Regions from separate parts of the Bacillus paranthracis genome, predicted to be linked through region 2. Evidence: predicted binding sites of a transcription regulator. Region 2 holds the regulator's gene; each other region holds the start of a gene.
What was found. Region 2 encodes Rex, which represses fermentation and respiration genes when NADH is low (regulators of the CRP and FNR family bind a similar motif). Its sites were predicted from a motif close to TTGTGAAATATTTCACAA; they were not measured.

Region 1 (7,111 bases), 260 kb from region 2:
AAGGTTTACCTGTAACGATTGTTCGTTATTTTAATATTTATGGTCCAAGAGCGAAAGATGGTCCGTATGCAGGGGTAATCCCACGATTTATCCGCGCAGCACTGCAAGGAGAAGACATTCTCGTATATGGAGATGGAAAGCAGACACGTTGTTTTACGTATGTAAGTGATGCGGTAGAGGCAACGATTCGAGCAATGGATGAGAAGGTAAATGGTGAGATTATTAATATAGGTTCTGAGAATGAAAAGAGTATAAAAGAAGTAGCAGCAGTAATAAAAAAATTAACGAATTCTTCTTCAAAAATTGTTCAAGTTCCTTTCGAAGAGGTATATCCACATGGCTTTGAAGAAATTCCAAATAGAAGACCAGATGTAACGAAATTAAGAGAACTTGTTCAATTTCAAGCAAAAGTAACGTGGGAACAAGGGTTGAAAGAAACTATTAAATGGTTTCGTGAAGAAAACAATGGCTAAGTCACTATCGATTATTATACCTGTATGTAATGAAGTGGATACGATTTCAGACGTTATTCAATCGGCAAAAGGATTAAATCCAGTAGAGATTATTGTAGTAGCAAACGGTTGTAACGATGGTACAGAAGAGGTTGCTGATCGTTTAGGGTGTAAAGTAATCAAGTATACAGAGCTACTGGGGAATGATGTGGGCCGTGCAGTTGGCGCAAAACACGCGATAGGTGATGTATTACTATTTATAGATGGAGATTTTGTTATTCAAACTTCAAAGTTACAATTATTCCTAAATCCAATTTTACATGATCAGGCCGACATCGTTTTAAATAATTTGGATGCATTATTTTTAAAGAAACAAAAACCGCACTCAGTGACAGTGTGGCGCCAAATATTAAATGCAATGTTAGAGAGTGAGGAGTTAAAAATTGACTCTTTATTATCTGTACCTCATGCATTGACGAAAGAAGTTGTTCAAAGCATTGGGTATGAATGTTTTGTTAATCCTATTGTCGCTCATTTACGTCTTGTTCAAAGCAAATGGAGAATTAGTCGACATTGTGCAATTGACGTTATTACACCAAATAAATTTCGGCCGACCGAGCATGCTGCGTATGGCACGGGTCTTTCTCATTCTGAAAAACGGATGATAGGTGACCATATAGAAGCTGTAGCGGAGCGAATAGTAGGTAGCGATGAGCGCGGAGGGTATTATGATGGAAATAGGAAAAGAGATAGTGTCTATCATACTTTAGATTTTGAAGATTTTTATCAAGGATGGGGCGTTACATCGAATTTGTATAAGGGAAAGCAATTATCGGTCATTATTCCTGTACAAGATGAAGAGAAAACAATTGGAAACGTTATAGAAGAACTTCGCAAAATTGAACCTTTTGAAATTATCGTTGTTGTAAATGGTTCGTCTGATCAAACAGCAACGATTGCAAAAGAAAAGGGAGCAACGACAATCGTATATAAAGAAGCACTCGGAAATGATGTGGGGCGCTCACTTGGAACGTATTTCGCAAAAGGAGAAATTGTATTATTTATAGACGGCGATTTTGTTATTCCAGCGAGTGAGTTATATCCTTTTGCGAAAGCTATTGCAGATGGAACAGATGTTGCATTAAATGATCTAAATCATTATTTAGATTTAAGAGTACCGCTTCATCTTGTAACTGCATTTAAATATGCATTAAATTTAGCTTGTGATAGAAAAGATCTAGGCGTAGGCTCTCTTATCGCTGTACCGAATGCATTTAGTCGTAAGTGTTTGAAAGAAATTGGATATAGATCTTTACTGGCACCGTGTGTAGCTCAAGTGAAAGCTATTCTTTCAGGATTTGAAGTTGCATGTGTAAGTCGTGTTGAAGTCGATAAGATGAACCGTATTCGACCCAGTGAACATTTTGCTAAAATAGGTCATCCACCAGCTGTACTTCGAATTATTGGTGATCATATAGAAGGGTTAGAGCAATTAATTGTATTAACAGGTAGTCGTGGTGGATTCCATGATGGAAATAGAAAAAGAGATATTTTATAGGTAACAAAAAAGTGTACAACATATGTACACTTTTTTGTTCTGTTATAAAAACTATAACAGATTAGGAGATAAGAGTATTACAGCTCTACAATGGGTATTGTTTTTATATTACAAAATAGGACTCGTATATAAGAATACCAAAAAAATACAATTAAGGAAAGGGTTAATTTTAAAGACTTTAAAATGAAGTTAACACTATGTATATAGTAGTTTGCTCAACATTTCACAAACATGTCACAACTATTTCGTTCACTTTCGTAAAAAAGTAGTATTCTAAGTGTGTAAGCTGTTATATAAAAAATCTTAGTCCTGTACTAATCAAAAATGGAGGAGATTAGGATGACTCAAGTATTAGAAAATGTTAAAAATGCATGGGAAAACTTTAAAGGTGAAAAATGGAAAGCAGAGATTGATGTTCGCGATTTCATTTTAAATAATGTAAACGTTTACGAGGGAGACGAATCTTTCTTAGCGGGAGCAACTGAAGCAACGAAACAACTTTGGGATCAAGTAATGGATTTAACAACGAAAGAACGTGAAAACGGTGGCGTTCTTGATATGGATACAAAAATTGTTTCTTCTATTACATCACATGAACCAGGATATTTAAATAAAGAGACTGAAAAAGTAGTCGGTTTCCAAACTGATAAACCATTTAAACGTTCTTTACAACCGTATGGTGGTATTCGTATGGCGGAACAAGCTTGTGAATCTTATGGATACGAAATGGATAAAGAGCTTAGTCGTATTTTTAGAGATTGGAGAAAAACTCATAACCAAGGTGTATTTGATGCTTATACACCAGAAATGAGAGCTGCTCGTAAATCAGGTGTTATTACGGGTCTTCCGGATGCATACGGACGTGGACGTATTATCGGTGACTACCGCCGCGTAGCATTATATGGAGTAGATCATTTAATTGAAGCGAAGAAAGCAGATTTAAATTTAACTGGCGGTGTAATGAGTGAAGATACAATGCGTTTACGCGAAGAGTTATCTGAACAAATACGTGCACTTCAAGAGTTAAAACAAATGGCTGCTTCTCATGGCTTTGATATTTCTAAGCCAGCAACAACTGCTCAAGAAGCATTCCAATGGTTATACTTCGCATATCTTGCAGCAATTAAAGAGCAAAACGGAGCTGCAATGAGTCTTGGACGTACTTCTACATTCTTAGATATTTATATTGAAAGAGATTTAGCAAATGGTACTTTAACAGAAGAAGACGTACAAGAAATTGTGGATCACTTCATTATGAAATTACGTCTTGTGAAATTTGCAAGAACACCTGATTATAATGAATTATTCTCTGGTGACCCAACTTGGGTAACTGAGTCTATCGGCGGTATGGCATTAGATGGCCGTCCATTAGTAACAAAGAACTCATTCCGTTTCTTGCATACACTAGATAATTTAGGACCAGCTCCAGAACCAAACTTAACAGTTCTTTGGTCTAAACAATTACCACAGAACTTTAAAAACTACTGTGCGAAAATGTCTATTAAAACATCAGCAATTCAATATGAAAATGATGACATTATGCGTGCTGACTACGGCGATGACTACGGGATTGCTTGTTGTGTATCTGCAATGAGAATCGGTAAACAAATGCAGTTCTTCGGTGCACGTGCAAACTTAGCAAAAGCATTGCTATATGCGATTAACGGTGGTAAAGATGAAAAATCTAAAGCACAAGTTGGTCCTGAGTACGCACCGATTACTTCTGAAGTATTAGATTATGAAGAAGTTATGCATAAGTTTGATATGACAATGGAATGGTTAGCGGGTCTATATTTAAACACATTAAATGTTATTCACTACATGCACGATAAATATAGCTATGAACGTATTGAAATGGCACTTCACGATACAAATGTTCTTCGTACAATGGCAACAGGTATCGCGGGTCTATCTGTAGTAGCAGACTCTTTAAGTGCAATTAAATACGCAAAAGTAAAACCAATTCGCGATGAAAACGGAATTGCAGTTGACTTTGAAATTGAAGGAGATTTCCCTAAATACGGTAACAATGATGACCGTGTAGATGAAATTGCTGTAAATCTTGTGAAAACATTTATGAATAAACTTCGTAAACATAAAACATATAGAAATTCTGTTCATACAATGTCAATCTTAACAATCACATCTAACGTTGTATACGGTAAGAAAACTGGTAACACTCCAGATGGTCGCCGTACTGGAGAACCATTTGCACCAGGTGCGAACCCGATGCATGGACGTGATACAAAAGGTGCGTTAGCTTCATTATTATCTGTAGCTAAATTACCATATGAAGATGCACAAGATGGCATTTCTAATACATTCTCTATTATTCCAAAAGCACTTGGTAAAGAGGATGAAGTACAAGTACGTAACTTAGTATCAATGCTTGATGGTTATGCAGTAAAAGAAGGACATCACTTAAATATTAACGTATTTAACCGTGAAACATTAATGGATGCAATGGAACATCCTGAGAAATATCCACAATTAACAATTCGCGTATCTGGTTACGCTGTAAACTTTATTAAATTAACTCGTGAACAACAAATCGATGTAATTAACCGTACAATGCATGAAAGCATGTAAATGAAAAAAGTGTCCCTCTGCATTTTATAAATAGCAGAGGGAGGCTGTTTCAATAAAGGAGGAAGTAACATGGTAAAAGGAAGAATTCATTCTGTAGAGTCTTGTGGTACTGTTGATGGCCCAGGAATTCGTTATGTCATATTTACACAAGGGTGTTTATTACGTTGTCAATATTGTCATAATGCTGATACGTGGGAGATCGGTAAAGGAAAAGAAATAACAGTCGAAGAAGTAATGCAGGATGTGACATGTTACCTTCCTTTTATTGAAGCTTCCGGAGGCGGTATAACAGTTAGTGGTGGGGAACCATTATTACAACTAGATTTCTTAATTGAATTATTTAAGAAGTGTAAGGAAATTGGAATTCATACAACAATTGACTCTTCGGGTGGTTGTTATTCTGAAGAACCAGAATTCCAAAATAAGCTAGATATTTTAATGGAGTACACAGATTTAGTTTTATTGGATTTGAAACATATTGATTCAAAGAAACATCGTAAATTAACAGGAAAACCAAATGAACATATTTTACAATTTGCTCGTTATTTATCGGATAAAAATAAACCGATTTGGGTACGACACGTATTAGTTCCTGGTATTACTGATAATGAGGAGGATCTACAAAAACTATCTAGTTTTATTCAGAGTCTGTCTAATGTTCAGAAAGTTGAAGTGCTACCATACCATAAGCTTGGTGTATATAAATGGGAGGCACTTGGGCATAAGTATCCACTCGCAAATGTAGAACCGCCTACTGAAAAAAATGTAGAAGAAGCAAGACATATTTTACAAGCAGTCTAATCCAAATGTTGGGTTAGGCTTTTTGCTTTCTTTACAATAAAACCTAGAGTATATATGGAGAAAAGAGTATACTGAAAATAGAATATCCATATTTTTGTAAGGAATAAGTGGAGAAATTTACATAATTGTAAAGGGAAATCAAAATAGTAAAAAGAATTAAGAAGTAAAAGAGTGAGTATCATGGAATAGAGAACATTTGTAAGTTATTGCGAAAGCTCTTATAGGAAAGTATAATGTAAAGATATGAGCACAGATAGGATTAAGGGGTCAATCTTATATGCTTTGCATATCCACGACAGGTACATAGCTGAAAGAGAAATATTAGAGTCTGTTTATGTAATTTTTAAGGAAAATGTTTTTCCTATTGTCGTATATGCAATATGGAGAAACAATAAGCTAGGAGTGGATTTGTTTGATAAAAAACCCCAAGGTTTTAATATTAACTGCACATTACGGAAACGGTCATGTGCAAGTAGCGAAAACATTAGAACAAACATTTCGCCAAAAAGGAATTAAAGATGTAATTGTATGCGATTTGTTCGGAGAATCACATCCGGTTATAACCGATATTACAAAATATTTATATTTAAAAAGTTATACAATAGGAAAAGAATTGTACCGCTTGTTTTATTATGGCGTGGAAAAAATTTATGATAAAAAAATAGCATCTTGGTATGCTAATTTTGGAAGAAAACGTTTGAAATTACTTTTACAAGCGGAGAAACCGGATATTGTTATTAATACGTTTCCGATTATAGCTGTACCAGAATTAAAAAAGCAAACAGGTATTTCAATTCCTGTGTATAACGTATTAACGGATTTCTGTGTGCACAAAATATGGATTCATCGGGAAGTAGATCGTTATTTTGTAGCAACTGATCACGTAAAAAAAGTTATGGTTGATATTGGTGTGCCTGCGGAGCAAATTGTTGAAACTGGAATTCCGATTCGTAGTAGTTTTGAGTTAAAGATCAATTCAGATATTATATATAATAAATATCAGTTATGTAAGAATAAAAAGATTTTACTAATTGTAGCAGGTGCTCATGGAGTATTAGGAAGTGTAAAAGAACTATGCCAATCATTTATGTCAGTACCTGATTTACAAGTAGTTGTTGTTTGTGGGAAAAATGAAGCGTTAAAACAGGATTTGTTAGGGTTACAGGAAAAAAATCCTGATGCATTAAAAGTATTTGGTTATGTAGAAAATATTGATGAACTATTCCGTGTTACTTCTTGTATGATTACAAAGCCAGGCGGTATTACGTTAAGTGAAGCGGCAGCATTGCAAGTACCTGTCATTTTATATAAGCCTGTTCCAGGACAAGAAAATGAAAATGCGATGTACTTTGAAAGAAAAGGGGCTGCAGTTGTCATTCGTGATGATAGTGAGGTTTTTGCAAAAACAGAGGCGTTATTACAAGATGATATGAGGCTTCTTCAAATGAAAGAAGCGATGAAAAGCATTTATCGTCCAGAGCCAGCTGATCATATTGTGGATACAATTTTGGCAGAAAACCATGTAGAACCGAATCATATACCTATTAAATCACCTGCTCTTGCACAATCATTTACTTAATATGAAACCCTCTTTTGTATGTTTAAAGAGGGTTCTTTATTATTTTCGAAGATAAAGACTTATCCACATGAAGAGTGCGCTTTCATTAAACAGTAAAGTCGGAATATTAACAACTATATCCACATTATCCAC
Region 2 (7,111 bases):
CTGGATCTTCTACACCTTTTAACTTGTTCATGAAGCGTTCTTTTGCATCCACTTTAATAACGTTCATGTGGAAGCCTTCGCTAAATGTTTTCATAACGCCTTCTGCTTCGCCTTTACGAAGTAAGCCGTGGTCAACGAAGATACAAGTTAATTGATCGCCGATTGCTTTATGAATTAATACTGCTACAACAGAAGAATCTACACCGCCACTAAGTGCGCATAGAACTTTTTTGTCTCCAACAGTTTCACGAATTTTTTCTAATTCTACTTCGATAAAGTTCTCCATGTTCCATCCTTCAGAACAACCACATACGCCGAATACGAAGTTTTTAATTAAATCGTTACCGTGCTCAGAGTGACGTACTTCTGGGTGGAATTGTACACCGTATAAGTTTTTCGCTTCATTGCTCATACCAGCAATTGGGCAAGACTCACTTGTTGCGTCTACTACGAATCCTTCAGGTAAACCAGTTACTAAGTCGCCATGGCTCATCCATACAACTTGCTCTTCTGGAAGGTTCGCATATAATTTTGATTCGTTCTCTACTTTAAGAACCGCTTTTCCATACTCACGGTGGTTTGCACGTTCTACTTTACCACCGAATTTTTGTGTCATAAGTTGCATACCGTAACAAATACCGAAGATCGGTAATCCTAGGTCAAAGATTTTTTCATCACAATGTAATGCACCTTCACCATATACACTATTTGGTCCACCAGAGAAAATAATCCCTTTTGGATTTATTTCTTTAATTTCTTCTGCAGTAATTGTATGCGGATGAAGTTCACTGTATACACCGAACTCACGAATTCGACGTGCTATTAACTGATTGTATTGACTTCCAAAATCTAAAACGATAATTGTATCGTGTTGCTTCTTCAAAATAATCACCCCAACGTTAGTTCTCGTATATAAATATTTTCACCAATTAGGCGAAAAGCATTACCAATATAATAAAAAAAGCCAGTCCTCCGCCTCTAGTCTCATAACAAAGAAAAGGCAGGGGTCTGGCTTTATAAAGAAAGATAGTCTCCGCTCTTTATAAATATAAGACACACTGCCTTCATAGTCAGGTTGTTTACGGTAACCCGGTAGAGACTCTCAAACCATATCTTTGAGGATATATGAAGGATCGTTTTATATTATCTTCCTAGATTCTAACAATGAAGTATCAATATGGTCAAGAGAGAAAGCGACAAAATTCTACAGAAATTCATTTCCTTTTCTAAAAAACATAAAAAAACATCCATTTCTATATAGAAATGGATGTTTTTTTAGGGCAAACGGAATTACATCATTCCGCCCATACCGCCCATGCCCATGCCGCCCATGTCAGGCATTGCTGGTGCATTTGGTTCTGGTTTGTCAGCTACTACAGCTTCAGTTGTTAAGAACATAGCTGCAACAGATGCTGCGTTTTGAAGTGCAGAGCGAGTTACTTTAGCTGGATCTACGATACCAGTTTCAAGCATGTTAACCCACTCGCCAGTAGCTGCGTTGAAACCAACGCCTACTTTTTCGCCTTTTAGACGCTCTACAACTACAGATCCTTCTAGACCAGCGTTGATTGCGATTTGGCGAACTGGCTCTTCTAGTGCACGAAGTACGATGTTGATACCTGTTGCTTCGTCGCCTTCAGCTACGATAGAAGCTACTTTCGTGTATACGTTCATAAGTGAAGTACCACCACCTGCAACGATACCTTCTTCTACTGCTGCACGAGTTGAGTTAAGTGCATCTTCAATGCGAAGTTTACGCTCTTTTAACTCAGTTTCAGTTGCTGCACCTACTTTAATTACTGCTACGCCACCTGCAAGTTTTGCAAGACGCTCTTGTAATTTTTCACGATCGAATTCAGAAGTTGTTTCTTCTAATTGCGCACGGATTTGACCGATGCGAGCTTCGATTTGTTCTGTGCTTCCTACACCTTCAACTACAGTTGTGTTTTCTTTCGTTACAACAACTTTACCAGCGCGTCCTAAAGATTCAACTGTAGCAGATTTTAAGTCACGGCCTAATTCCTCAGTGATTACTTCGCCACCAGTTAAGATTGCGATATCTTCTAGCATTGCTTTACGACGGTCACCAAATCCAGGAGCTTTAACAGCTACTACATTGAATGTACCACGAAGTTTGTTCACTACTAATGTAGCTAACGCTTCGCCTTCTACATCTTCAGCAATGATAAGAAGCGGTTTACCTTGTTGTACCACTTGCTCTAATACTGGTAAGATTTCTTGGATGTTAGAAATCTTTTTGTCAGTGATTAAGATATATGGGTTATCAAGAACTGCTTCCATTTTGTCAGAATCAGTAATCATGTAAGGAGATGCATATCCACGATCAAATTGCATACCTTCTACTACGTCTAATTGTGTTGTGAAACCTTTAGATTCTTCTAAAGTAATAACGCCGTCGTTACCAACGCGCTCCATTGCTTCAGCGATTAATTGACCTACTTCTTCGTCAGCAGCAGAAATAGCAGCTACTTGTGCGATAGAAGATTTACCTTCGATTGGTTTAGAAATCGTTTTTAATTCTTCTACTGCAGCAACTACAGCTTTTTCGATACCTTTACGAAGACCCATTGGGTTCGCACCAGCTGTTACGTTTTTAAGACCTTCACGAATCATAGCTTGTGCTAATACAGTTGCAGTTGTTGTTCCGTCACCAGCTACATCATTTGTTTTGCTAGCAACTTCTGCTACTAATTTCGCACCCATGTTTTCGAATGCATCTTCTAATTCAATTTCTTTTGCGATTGTTACACCGTCATTTGTAATAAGTGGTGAACCGAATTTTTTCTCAAGAACAACGTTACGACCTTTTGGTCCAAGCGTTACTTTTACTGCATTTGCAAGAGTGTCGACACCGCGAAGCATCGAACGACGTGCTTCTTCACTAAATTTAATATCTTTTGCCATAATAATTGACCCCCTTGGATTTTTTAAGATTTATATAATTAACCGATAACTGCTAAAATGTCACTTTCACGTAAAATCAAGTAGTCTGTACCTTCATATTTTACTTCAGTACCTGCATATTTTGAGAAGATGATAAGATCACCTGCTGCTACCTCTAAAGCAACACGCTCACCATTTTCAAGCACTCGACCAGTACCTACTGCAATAACTTTACCCTCTTGTGGTTTTTCTTTTGCTGTGTCTGGTAATACAATACCACTTGCTGTTTTTTCTTCCGCTTGAACAAGCTCAATTACAACGCGATCACCTAATGGCTTTAGCATGAACAATAACCTCCTCATTTTGTTATGTAAATTTTATTTATTAGCACTCAAGTCACCCGAGTGCTAACACACTTATAATAATAAATAATCTCAATTTCTTTTGCAAGTAAAAAAATCATAATTTTTTCGCAAATTACGCTATAAATTTTTCTATATAGAGTTCCTCTTCTTCTACCTTTACTATATGAATCGTTGTTTCCACTACTCGTATGTTACAATATGAAAGGACACCCTAAGTTGTTTTCGCTACACACACAACTTTCTCCTGTCTTCTATTATAATTTCAAATAAGGATTTACAAAAAAAACATAATGTAAGTAAGGTTTATATCGTAGGTAGCATATTTACATGTTATCCTACCTTATCTCATACACTAGAGTTAGAAAGGATGGTTAAACCATTTGAAAAAACAATATTGGTGGGTTATCGTTACATACATTTTAATGCAGTTATCATCAATTGCTGGATTACCACTTCTTCTGAAAACTGGGCTTTATGATAACAGGGGATTCACTAGGGAAGAGAAATTTCAACTCATAACTGGTCACTGGGCGATCATTAGCTTCTTTATTGCATTATGTATCGTACTTTGGTTACTTAGAACAGATATTCGCGACAGACATTTAGATACAAAGCGTTCTACTGTTCCAGCTACGATTGGTTGGATTTTTATCGGGTTCTTCTTAGCATTTTTCTCGCAAAGTATTGCTGGTATGATTGAAATGTATGTATTAGGTATTAAACCTGGATCTGAAAATACAGCGAGACTTATGGATATCGCAAGAACGACACCTTGGTTCCTTATCGTCATCTCTATAATAGGGCCTATTTTGGAAGAAATCGTATTTAGGAAAATTTTATTTGGTACACTTTATAAGAAGTTTAACTTCTTTATTGCTGCTATCATTAGTTCTCTCGTATTCGCAGCAATTCATTTTGATTTCACTCACTTATTGGTATACACTGCTATGGGGCTCGTATTCGCCTTCTTATATGTAAAAACGAAGCGTATTATCGTCCCTATCGCAGCTCATGTTGCAATGAATACATTAGTTGCAATTGCCCAAGTTTTAGTGAGTAACGAACAAATTCAAGAAATGATTAAAGAAGCTGAAAAAATGCAAGGCTTTATCGGAGGATTTTTAGTATGAGAAACTCACCATTGTTCATGGCTATATTGTACTTCCTTCTAGGATGTATCTTTACACATCTAGCCATTAGGAATGTAACAGATACAATTTGGAATATGTGGACAATACTATTTGCAGTTATGGCGACGATTGATTTTAATTTGGCACTTCGCCTCATCTTAGTTAAATTCACAAAGAAAAAACAATAATAAAACGCAGAGGTCGCTTCCTCTGCGTTTTATTGTGGATAATTCTTCAAAAAGTAAACTAATGTTTGTAACTCTACTGCTAAATCAATATGATGAATTCTTATATTGTCTGACACATTTAATCGTGCTGGTGTGAAATTCAAAATACCATGCACGTTTGTTTCTGCCAATCTATCAGCTACAGATTGTGCTACTGTAGCGGGTACTGTTAATATTGCCACTTGTATATCAGATGATAAACGTTCTTCTAATTCATCTAAGTGATATACAGGAATGCCTCCGATTTCTGTTCCAACTTTCTCTTCACTAATATCAAACGCCATTTCAATTTTTGTATTATTGTTTTTCGTGAAATTATAATGTAAGAAAGCGGTCCCTAAATTACCTACTCCAATAAGCGCTACACGTGTTATATCATCTTGGTCGAGTGTTTCACGGAAAAATGATAATAAATAATTTACGTTATATCCATATCCTTTTTTCCCTAATGCTCCAAAGTATGAGAAATCTCTTCGAATCGTTGCGGAATCAACCTTTACCGCTTCACTTAATTCGGCTGATGAAACACGTTGCTTACCAGACAAAGATAAGTTTTGGATAAATCGATAGTATAGAGGCAATCTCTTAGCAGTGGCTTGTGGAATTTTCTGCTGCTCCATATAACCTCTCCTCTCTTCCTATCTTTATTCATATGCTTTAATTAAATACAGAAGTTTAGCACTTATTAAATTCCTTGTATAATAGAAAGAAGAAGTATTCTCTCTGTATTTTAAACTATACACTATTTTTAGTATGATTGAGAAATATAAACATGGCAAAGTTAAGAAATTATTTGAGGTGAAAACATTGATTTTATTACAAGTAAACGCGCTTTCGAAATTATACGGTGCAGAAACGATTCTTTCAAATATAAAATTAGAAGTTCAAACGAAAGATCGTATCGCATTAGTCGGACGAAATGGCGCTGGAAAATCTACATTATTAAAAATAATAGCGGGTGAGCTATCTCATGATGGTGGAGAAATTATAAAACCGAAAGATGTCTCAATTGGATATTTAGCTCAAAATACCGGTTTAGAAACATCTTTAACAATTTGGGATGAAATGTTAACCGTCTTTACACACTTGCAGCAAATGGAGACAAAACTTCGAAGGCTAGAGCAAGAGATGGGAAAAGAAGAAAACTTTTCAAACGAGGCTACATATGAAAGATTATTAGCTGATTATGACCAATTACAATTAGATTATAAAGATCAAGGTGGCTATCAGTACGAAGCAGATATCCGTTCGATTTTAAGTGGTCTTGGCTTCCCAGTTGAAACGCACCAGACGACGATTTCGACATTAAGCGGTGGACAAAAAACACGATTAGCTCTCGGTAAATTATTATTAACGAAACCAGACTTACTTATTTTGGACGAGCCTACAAACCATTTAGACATCGAAACATTAACATGGCTTGAACAATATTTACAAGGTTATCCTGGGGCAATACTAATCGTTTCCCATGACCGTTATTTCTTAGATAAACTTGTTACACAAGTATATGAAATTTCGAATAAAGAAAGTAGACGATTTGTTGGTAACTACAGTAAATATTTAGACTTAAAATCAGCACTATACGAGCAAGAAATGAAACGTTATGAAAAACAACAAGATGAGATTGCTAAGCTAGAGGACTTCGTTCAAAAAAATATAGCTCGTGCATCTACGACAAAACGTGCGCAAAGCCGCCGTAAACAATTAGACCGTATGGAATTATTAACAAGACCATTAGGGGATTCTAAGTCAGCTTCCTTCCACTTCGATATTGAAAAACAAAGTGGAAATGATGTTTTACAAGTAAAGGACGCAACTATCGGCTATGATAAGGATCCAATTATTGAACATGTAACAATGCGCTTAACTCGCGGAGATAGTGTTGCTTTAGTTGGTCCAAATGGAATTGGGAAATCCACATTATTAAAATCCATTGTGAATAAGTTACCATTATTACATGGTGAGGTTTCTTTCGGATCTAATGTCTCTGTTGGTTATTATGATCAGGAACAAGCTAATTTAACATCTTCTAAGCGAGTTTTAAATGAGCTATGGGATGAATATCCACTGCAACCTGAAAAAGAAATTCGCACGATATTAGGTAACTTCTTATTCACAGGAGATGATGTATTAAAGCCAGTATCTTCTCTTAGCGGTGGACAGAAAGCTCGTTTAGCTCTTGCCAAACTTATGATGCAAAAATCGAATTTATTAATTCTCGATGAGCCTACAAACCATCTTGATTTAAATAGTAAAGAGATTTTGGAGAATGCTTTAATTGATTATCCTGGTACCCTTCTCTTTGTATCTCATGACCGCTACTTTATTAATCGTGTAACGACGACCGTTGTTGAGTTATCAACAGAAGGTGCACAGGAATATTTAGGGGACTACGATTACTACGTTGAAAAGAAAAATGAGATGATTGAACGTGCTGAGTTTGAACAACAAGAACAGCAAGAAAATCATGCACCTGTTCAAAAAA
Region 3 (7,111 bases), 730 kb from region 2:
AGTCGGTTCATTAGCGGAAAGTTTCCAAGTAACTCTTAAACGATTATTTTCTTCTTCTACGCTACCTTTCCCCGGCAACTGAAATACCCTTTGCTCAAACTTATTCTCTTGAACCTCTTCTAAATTCCCACCCTTATTCTCTTCCAAAGGCGCCGCATATCCTTTTGATGCTTCAAAAGCTACTGGTGATAATAATGTAGATATACATATACCTGCTACCAATACCCTACTCTTTTTCTTCTTCGACATAATCTGTGTCCCCTGTTCCTTTATTTAGAAAAACCATCCTATATATTTATTTAATGAAAAATCCTATTATTTTTATAAAGACATTTAATAAATAGACGAACACCTCGCGCACCTGTATCTATTACTACCGCATTTCCCTCCATGTATTCGCTTTCTTACATTTGTAAAATTTTTATGTAATATGCCCTCCTCACTTCTCTCTATTTGTGATGAGTTCTCTTTGTACATAAAAAGAGAATAGTAAAAGATACACTTTAGTATTGTCATCTATACATCTAAAAATAAAAATAGTAATAAAACCTTACATTTTCTTTATATTTGACCATCTATAGGTAGTTTTTCCAACTGAATTGTACACGCTTTACACTTTGTTTGATAGACTTTTCAATTAGAATAATGTTACAATTTTGTGAATTTAATCTGTTAATCTTAACGTTTGGATTTTATTATATTTTGTTATTTCCAAATAGCTTTTAAAGTACAAACACAGTGTTTTATTTAGTTAATAATTATCTTAATATAATTTAAAATTTCATATATAAAAAGCATTGGTTAACACCAATGCTTTCATCCTTATCTTTTATATTGATTCGGTTTATGCGGTTCGTTTGGAGTATGTGGTTTATTATTATCATGACCATTTCCTTTTTTCCAGCTCACTGATAACTCCGGACTTGTTTCTTCTTCACTGCGCTCAAGTAATACGACTGCATTTTGAATTGTCGGTGTGCCTTTATGCGCAATGCCTTGTAGTTTCGTTAATTTTCCTATTACTTTAAAGCTAAATCCACCAGCTGGTGTTTGTTTCGGAACTAAAATGCGGAACTTTTCTCCTACATTAAATTCTGTTTTTGCTTCGCCTTTTTCATTTACAAATTTGGCTCCCGTTGGTGCACCTGTTGCTTGCACTTTGTACGTTCCGCTTTTTGCATTTGTGTCTACTGTATATAAGCCTGTTTCAAAGAAATCATTTTTTAATACTGCTTCTTGTTCTTCTGTAGGAGTTACACTCATCGTAATTTCTTGTAACTCATCACTAGCACTTGCTTTTGCAACGATATCTTTCGTTACCTTTTCTACATTTTTATTGCGGAAATCTAAATCATTAATATCGATTTGCTTTAACGCATTCCATACTGCAAGCTGCGTTGCATAATGTGCTTCTCTCCAATCAGAAACACCTAATTCTTGTGGACTCTTTTGTGGATATCCATTTAATAATACACGGTATACGTTAATATCCACTTTCCCCATTTCCGGTAAATCTTGACCGCTTGGAGATTTCAAATCTACATTTAAGCAAAAAGCAATTTTGCCATCTGCCGTTTTAATAAGCTCTGTTCGGATTGGTTTCTTCTTGGACTTACTATAACTCCAATCCATTTGATACTTTGTATGGTCCATCACTTCTGCGAATGCTTTTTGAAGTGGGAATAACACAAATAAAACACTTAAAAACATAGCTAAAAGTTTGAACGATTGCTTTATATTCATGTTTACAGCCCCTTAATAACAAACTTAATACTAAGTAGTATTTATTTAGAAACTGTTTTTATGCACAAAAAAAGAGCGCTTTTACGCACTCTTTTTTCTTACCTTAATCTTAGAAATCGAAGTTATCAGGATCTGGACCAACGCGGTGATTTTGATTTAACGCATCGATTTTTTCCATATCTTCTTTCGTTAATTCAAAGTTAAATACATCAGCGTTTGCAATAATGCGGTGTTCTTTCGTTGATTTTGGAATTGTAATTACTCCATTTTGAAGATCCCAACGTAAAATAACTTGCGCTGTTGTTTTACCGTGTTTCTCAGCAATCTCTTGTAATGTTTCGTTATCTAATAATTGACCTTGCATTAATGGTGACCATGCTTCCATTTGAATACCTTGTTCTTTACAGAAAGCTTGTACTTCTTTTTGTGTTAAACGAGGGTGGTATTCTACTTGGTTAATCATCGGCTTGATTTCTGCATCTTTCATTACATCTTGTAAGTGATGTACTTGGAAGTTACTTACACCAATTGCACGTACGCGCTTTTCTTTATAAAGTGTTTCTAACGCTCTCCATGTATCTTTATATTTTCCTTCTACAGGCCAGTGAACAAGATACAGATCTAAATAATCTAGTTCTAATTTTTTTAAGCTCTCTTCATATGCAGCAATTGTTTCTTCATATCCTTGATCTGCGTTCCATACTTTTGAAGTGATGAATAAATCTTCTCTTGAAATACCAGTTGCTTCGATACCTGCACGGATTCCTTCACCTACAGCTTTTTCATTTCCGTAAATTGCAGCTGTATCGATGCTGCGGTATCCTGCTTTAATCGCTGATTTTACAGCTTCTACAAGTTCTGGTCCTTCTTCTACTTTAAATACACCTAAACCGAACCAAGGCATTTCTACACCGTTATTTAATACTGCTTTACTTTGTAAGTTTTTCATTTTATTTTCTCTCCTTTTATTTTACTTGATCTCTTTTTTCTAATGTCATGCTCCACGCTGTTAAAATCACAGCGGCTACTACCATAAGGCCACCTACCCAAGCAGTATGGATTAATCCTAAAGAATTCGTTACAAGGCCACCTATATAAGAACCTAAAGCGATCCCTCCGTTAAATGCGGCAATATTAATTGCTGAAGCAACATCCACCGCACTCGGAACAAAGCGCTCTGCCAATATAACTACATATACTTGTAGCCCCGGAACATTCATAAATGCGAATAGTCCCATGAAAATAATTGTGATTAATCCAGCTACTTTAAATGGCGCTGTAAATGTTAAAACAAATAATATAATCGCTTGAATCAAGAACATGTAAAATAGCGCTCGAATCGGATTATGATTCGATAATTTTCCGCCAACCATATTCCCTATCGCAATTGCAATTCCATACACTAATAAAATGATGGTAACCGTACTTGCTTCAAACCCTGTTACTTCTTGTAATAGTGGTGATAAATACGTAAATGTTACGAACGTACCGCCGTATCCAAGTGCAGTAATAATGAAAACAAGTAACAGTCTTCCATTTTTAATTAATTTGAATTGATCACGAAACGATACAGGTACACCATTTTTTAAATTAGATGGGACGAGTATGCTGTTCGCAATGAAAGCAATAATTCCGATTACAACAATCGCCATAAATGACGCTCTCCAGCCAAACTCTTGACCGATAAACGTTCCAATTGGCACACCTGTAATAGTTGCAACTGTTAATCCAGTAAACATAATAGCAATGGCACTAGCACGTTTATTCTCTGGTACGATTGCTGCCGCGATTGTAGATCCAATTGACATAAACACACCATGTGCAAATGCAGATACAACCCTTGCAATAATTAATATGGTGAAGCTTGTTGCTAATGCCGCAATACCATTACCAATAATGAAGATAACCATAATCCACATTAATAATGTCTTTCTCGACATACTAGCCGTTAACGCTGTTAAAACAGGAGCTCCTACTGCCGCTCCTAACGCATATAGAGAAACAGTTAAACCAGCTGTTGTAACAGAAACATTTAAATCTTTTGAAATAGATGGTAATAAACCGACACTAATAAACTCGGTTGTACCAATCCCGAACGCACTAATTGCTAGTGCTAATAAAGCAAACATACTTCTTCGGTTCGTCTGAACTTCTGAAGATGGTACTGTATATGAACTCAATTGAATTCCTCCTTATTACAAGAAATCCAATCATAATAGTGCGATAAAAAGGACCTTTTATCTTCTAAAAAATATATTTAATCTCTACAAATGCTATTATGAATGGTTTCATTCTTTTTTTGAAGAACGCACTTTAAAGTACGATAGGCACCAAAAAGTAACATAGTCACTTTTCAGTACCGTACTACTCATTTGCCTCTTACATGTGCTATTATGAAACATATTTAACATGATAAAAAGTACGTACTTTAAAGTGCTATAGGTACTAAAAAGTAACATTTGTATGATTTAACTTATTTTACTCACAATGGGAGGGTTTCATATGAAGCAATACAATATTCCTGTAGAGGCAACTTTAGAAGTTATCGGCGGCAAATGGAAAGTTGTTATCCTTTGTCACTTAACGAAAGGTACAAAGAGAACGAGTGAATTAAAACGCTCAATGCCTGGTATTACACAAAAAATGTTAACACAACAATTACGTGAATTAGAAGACGACGGCGTTATTCAAAGAAAAGTATACAACCAAGTCCCACCAAAAGTAGAATATTCTCTTACTGATTACGGTTGGTCTTTAGAATCCATTCTTGATTCTCTTTGTTCTTGGGGCGAATGCCATCTTGAAAAAGAAGGTAAGACATCGATGCTAATTGCGGAAGGTGAATAATAGGAAAAAGGAAAAAACGAACATGAATTTGTTCATTTTTTCCTTTTTTTCTTATTATATATGTACATTTCTAACTGAAACAAAATATTTTATACGCTTTCATACCTTGTCAGTACTACGTTATACGCTCGATATGAAATAATTAGGAATCATTTTTATGTTAACATAGGTGTATATAGTATATAATATAGGATATATATTATATACACTTTCCGGTAACGGAGCTTTTCCATTATGCGGACAAGCCATATATCGGACAGTTCATAAATAATAAGTAAGACGTTATGGTTTTAGATTTATGTTTGCAGCTTACTTGCTGTCATAAATTTAAAGGCATTTTATTGTGTTTTGTGAAACTTTGTATAAAGTTTCGTAACCGTTTACTATCTTACTTATCAAAAATAAGAGTATTGCTATCGTAAAGGAGAATTGGAGATGCCAGAAACTATGACTCAAACAAAGCCAGAACAAGAAACTGTACAAATTTCTGCTAGCCAAGGACAACTTGATGTACTTGATCAGTTGTTAAAACCTGAGGTACAAGAATCATTAACAACACTAGTAGAACAGCTTCCAAAATTAACTGAGCTTGTTAACATTTTAACTAAGTCTTATGACTTCGCTCAAACTGTTGCTACTGATGAAGTATTAAAAAGCGACACTGTTGGTGCAATCACAGAGCTTGTAGAACCTGTAAAAGATACAGTGAAAAGCATGGCTGCAACTGCAATCGAAGCGAAAGATCGTGCTGACGAAAGCAACGAAGTTATCGGCCTATTCGGTCTTTTAAAATTACTAAAAGATCCACAAGCACAAAAAATGTTCCGCTTTGTGAACGCATATCTTCAAATTAGTGCAGAACGTAACAATAAATAAGTTAACTTATAACAACAATTAGTAAAGACGGGGGATATCATACTATGTCAAAACAAATTGTCATCTTAGGCGCTGGTTATGGCGGTCTTCTTGCCGCTTTAAACGTACGTAAATATTACAGCAAATCAGAAGCACAAGTTACAGTGATTAACCAATACCCAACACACCAAATTATCACTGAACTACACCGCCTTGCAGCTGGTAACGTGTCTGAGCAAGCAGTTGCAATGCCACTTACAAAGCTTTTCAAAGGTAAAGATATCGATCTAAAAATCGCAACAGTTGAGTCATTCTCAGTTGATAGCAAAGAAATCAAATTAGCTGGCGGCACTACTTTATCTTACGATGCACTTGTAGTTGCTTTAGGAAGTAAAACTGCTTACTTCGGTATTCCAGGACTAGAAGAAAACAGCATGGTATTAAAATCTGCTGCTGATGCAAACAAAATCTACAAACACGTTGAAGACCGTATTCGTGAATACGCGAAAACGAAAAACGAAGCTGATGCTACAATCGTAATCGGTGGTGGCGGATTAACTGGCGTTGAGCTAGTTGGTGAGCTTGCTGACATTATGCCTAAACTTGCAAAAAGCCACGGCGTAAATCCAAAAGAAGTGAAACTTCTTCTTGTTGAAGCAGGTCCAAAAATCCTTCCAGTATTACCAGACCACTTAATCGAACGTGCAACTACTAGCCTAGAAGCACGCGGCGTTACATTCTTAACTGGTCTTCCTGTAACAAACGTTGCTGGCAATGAAATTGACTTAAAAGACGGTCAAAAACTTGTTGCTAACACATTCGTTTGGACGGGCGGCGTTCAAGGTAACCCACTAATCGGTGAATCAGGTCTTGAAGTAAACCGTGGTCGTGCAACAGTTGATGCATACCTACAATCTACTTCTCACAAAAACGTATTCGTTGCTGGAGACAGCGCTGTTGTCTTCGCTCCAGACGGACGTCCATACCCACCAACTGCACAAATCGCTTGGCAAATGGGTGAGTTAATTGGATACAACTTATACGCAGCACTAGAAGGCAAAGCATTCGAAGAGTTCGCACCTGTAAACTCTGGAACACTTGCTAGTCTAGGACGTAAAGATGCGGTTGCTACAATCGGAGCAAGCAATACTCCACTTAAAGGCTTACCAGCATCATTAATGAAAGAAGCAAGTAACGTTCGTTACTTATCACACATTAAAGGTCTATTCAGCTTAGCTTACTAATCTGAATATAAGCCCGAATCATGCACTGCATGGTTCGGGCTATTTTTATCCATAATTTTCTCTAACTTATTTATTCGGCAAAAAAATTATATACCCTTTAAATTTATCTAAATATACTGACTTTTTATAATGAAAGCTGTCCCGTTCGGAACAGCTCTTATTGTCGCTTTTTGTCGGTAAATCGATATATCGGAGAAATCGCTGATATATTTCGAAAATCGCCGATATGTTTCGAGTTACGGTCGATATATTCAAAAAATCGCCGATATAATTTTTAAACCTTCTTCATTATCCTAACTTCACAAGGCTGTAGTTCTTCTTCCCTTTACGAATAATAATAAATCGTCCATCAAATGAATTCTCTACCGTAACATCCGTACCTACATCCGTTACTTTTTCGCCATTCATAGAGATAGCTCCAT

Region 1: pflB (formate C-acetyltransferase) is a predicted target of Rex. The motif match lies at 2,222-2,239, and genes of this name have one in related genera.
Region 3: NLJ82_RS24895 (DUF1641 domain-containing protein) is a predicted target of Rex. The motif match lies at 4,939-4,956, and genes of this name have one in related genera.

Annotation. Positions count from the first base shown of each region.
Region 1 covers NZ_CP101135.1:529,451-536,561, forward strand. Annotated here, with positions in the region: gene NLJ82_RS02685 (UDP-N-acetyl-alpha-D-glucosaminuronate decarboxylase) at 1-473, shown strand, start outside; gene NLJ82_RS02690 (glycosyltransferase family 2 protein) at 466-2,010, shown strand; gene pflB (formate C-acetyltransferase) at 2,350-4,599, shown strand; gene pflA (pyruvate formate-lyase-activating protein) at 4,669-5,400, shown strand; gene NLJ82_RS02705 (diglucosyl diacylglycerol synthase) at 5,813-6,979, shown strand.
Region 2 covers NZ_CP101135.1:265,839-272,949, reverse strand. Annotated here, with positions in the region: gene guaA (glutamine-hydrolyzing GMP synthase) at 1-883, opposite strand, end outside; purine riboswitch at 1,048-1,149, opposite strand; gene groL (chaperonin GroEL) at 1,291-2,925, opposite strand; gene groES (co-chaperone GroES) at 2,964-3,248, opposite strand; gene NLJ82_RS01550 (CPBP family intramembrane glutamic endopeptidase) at 3,650-4,399, shown strand; gene NLJ82_RS01545 (YdiK family protein) at 4,396-4,587, shown strand; gene NLJ82_RS01540 (redox-sensing transcriptional repressor Rex) at 4,617-5,246, opposite strand; gene NLJ82_RS01535 (ABC-F family ATP-binding cassette domain-containing protein) at 5,434-7,111, shown strand, end outside.
Region 3 covers NZ_CP101135.1:4,782,230-4,789,340, forward strand. Annotated here, with positions in the region: gene NLJ82_RS24870 (putative mucin/carbohydrate-binding domain-containing protein) at 1-249, opposite strand, end outside; gene NLJ82_RS24875 (thioester domain-containing protein) at 823-1,743, opposite strand; gene pgoN (glyoxal/methylglyoxal reductase) at 1,853-2,692, opposite strand; gene NLJ82_RS24885 (MFS transporter) at 2,709-3,872, opposite strand; gene NLJ82_RS24890 (winged helix-turn-helix transcriptional regulator) at 4,246-4,590, shown strand; gene NLJ82_RS24895 (DUF1641 domain-containing protein) at 5,026-5,466, shown strand; gene NLJ82_RS24900 (NAD(P)/FAD-dependent oxidoreductase) at 5,511-6,689, shown strand; gene tyrS (tyrosine--tRNA ligase) at 6,978-7,111, opposite strand, start outside.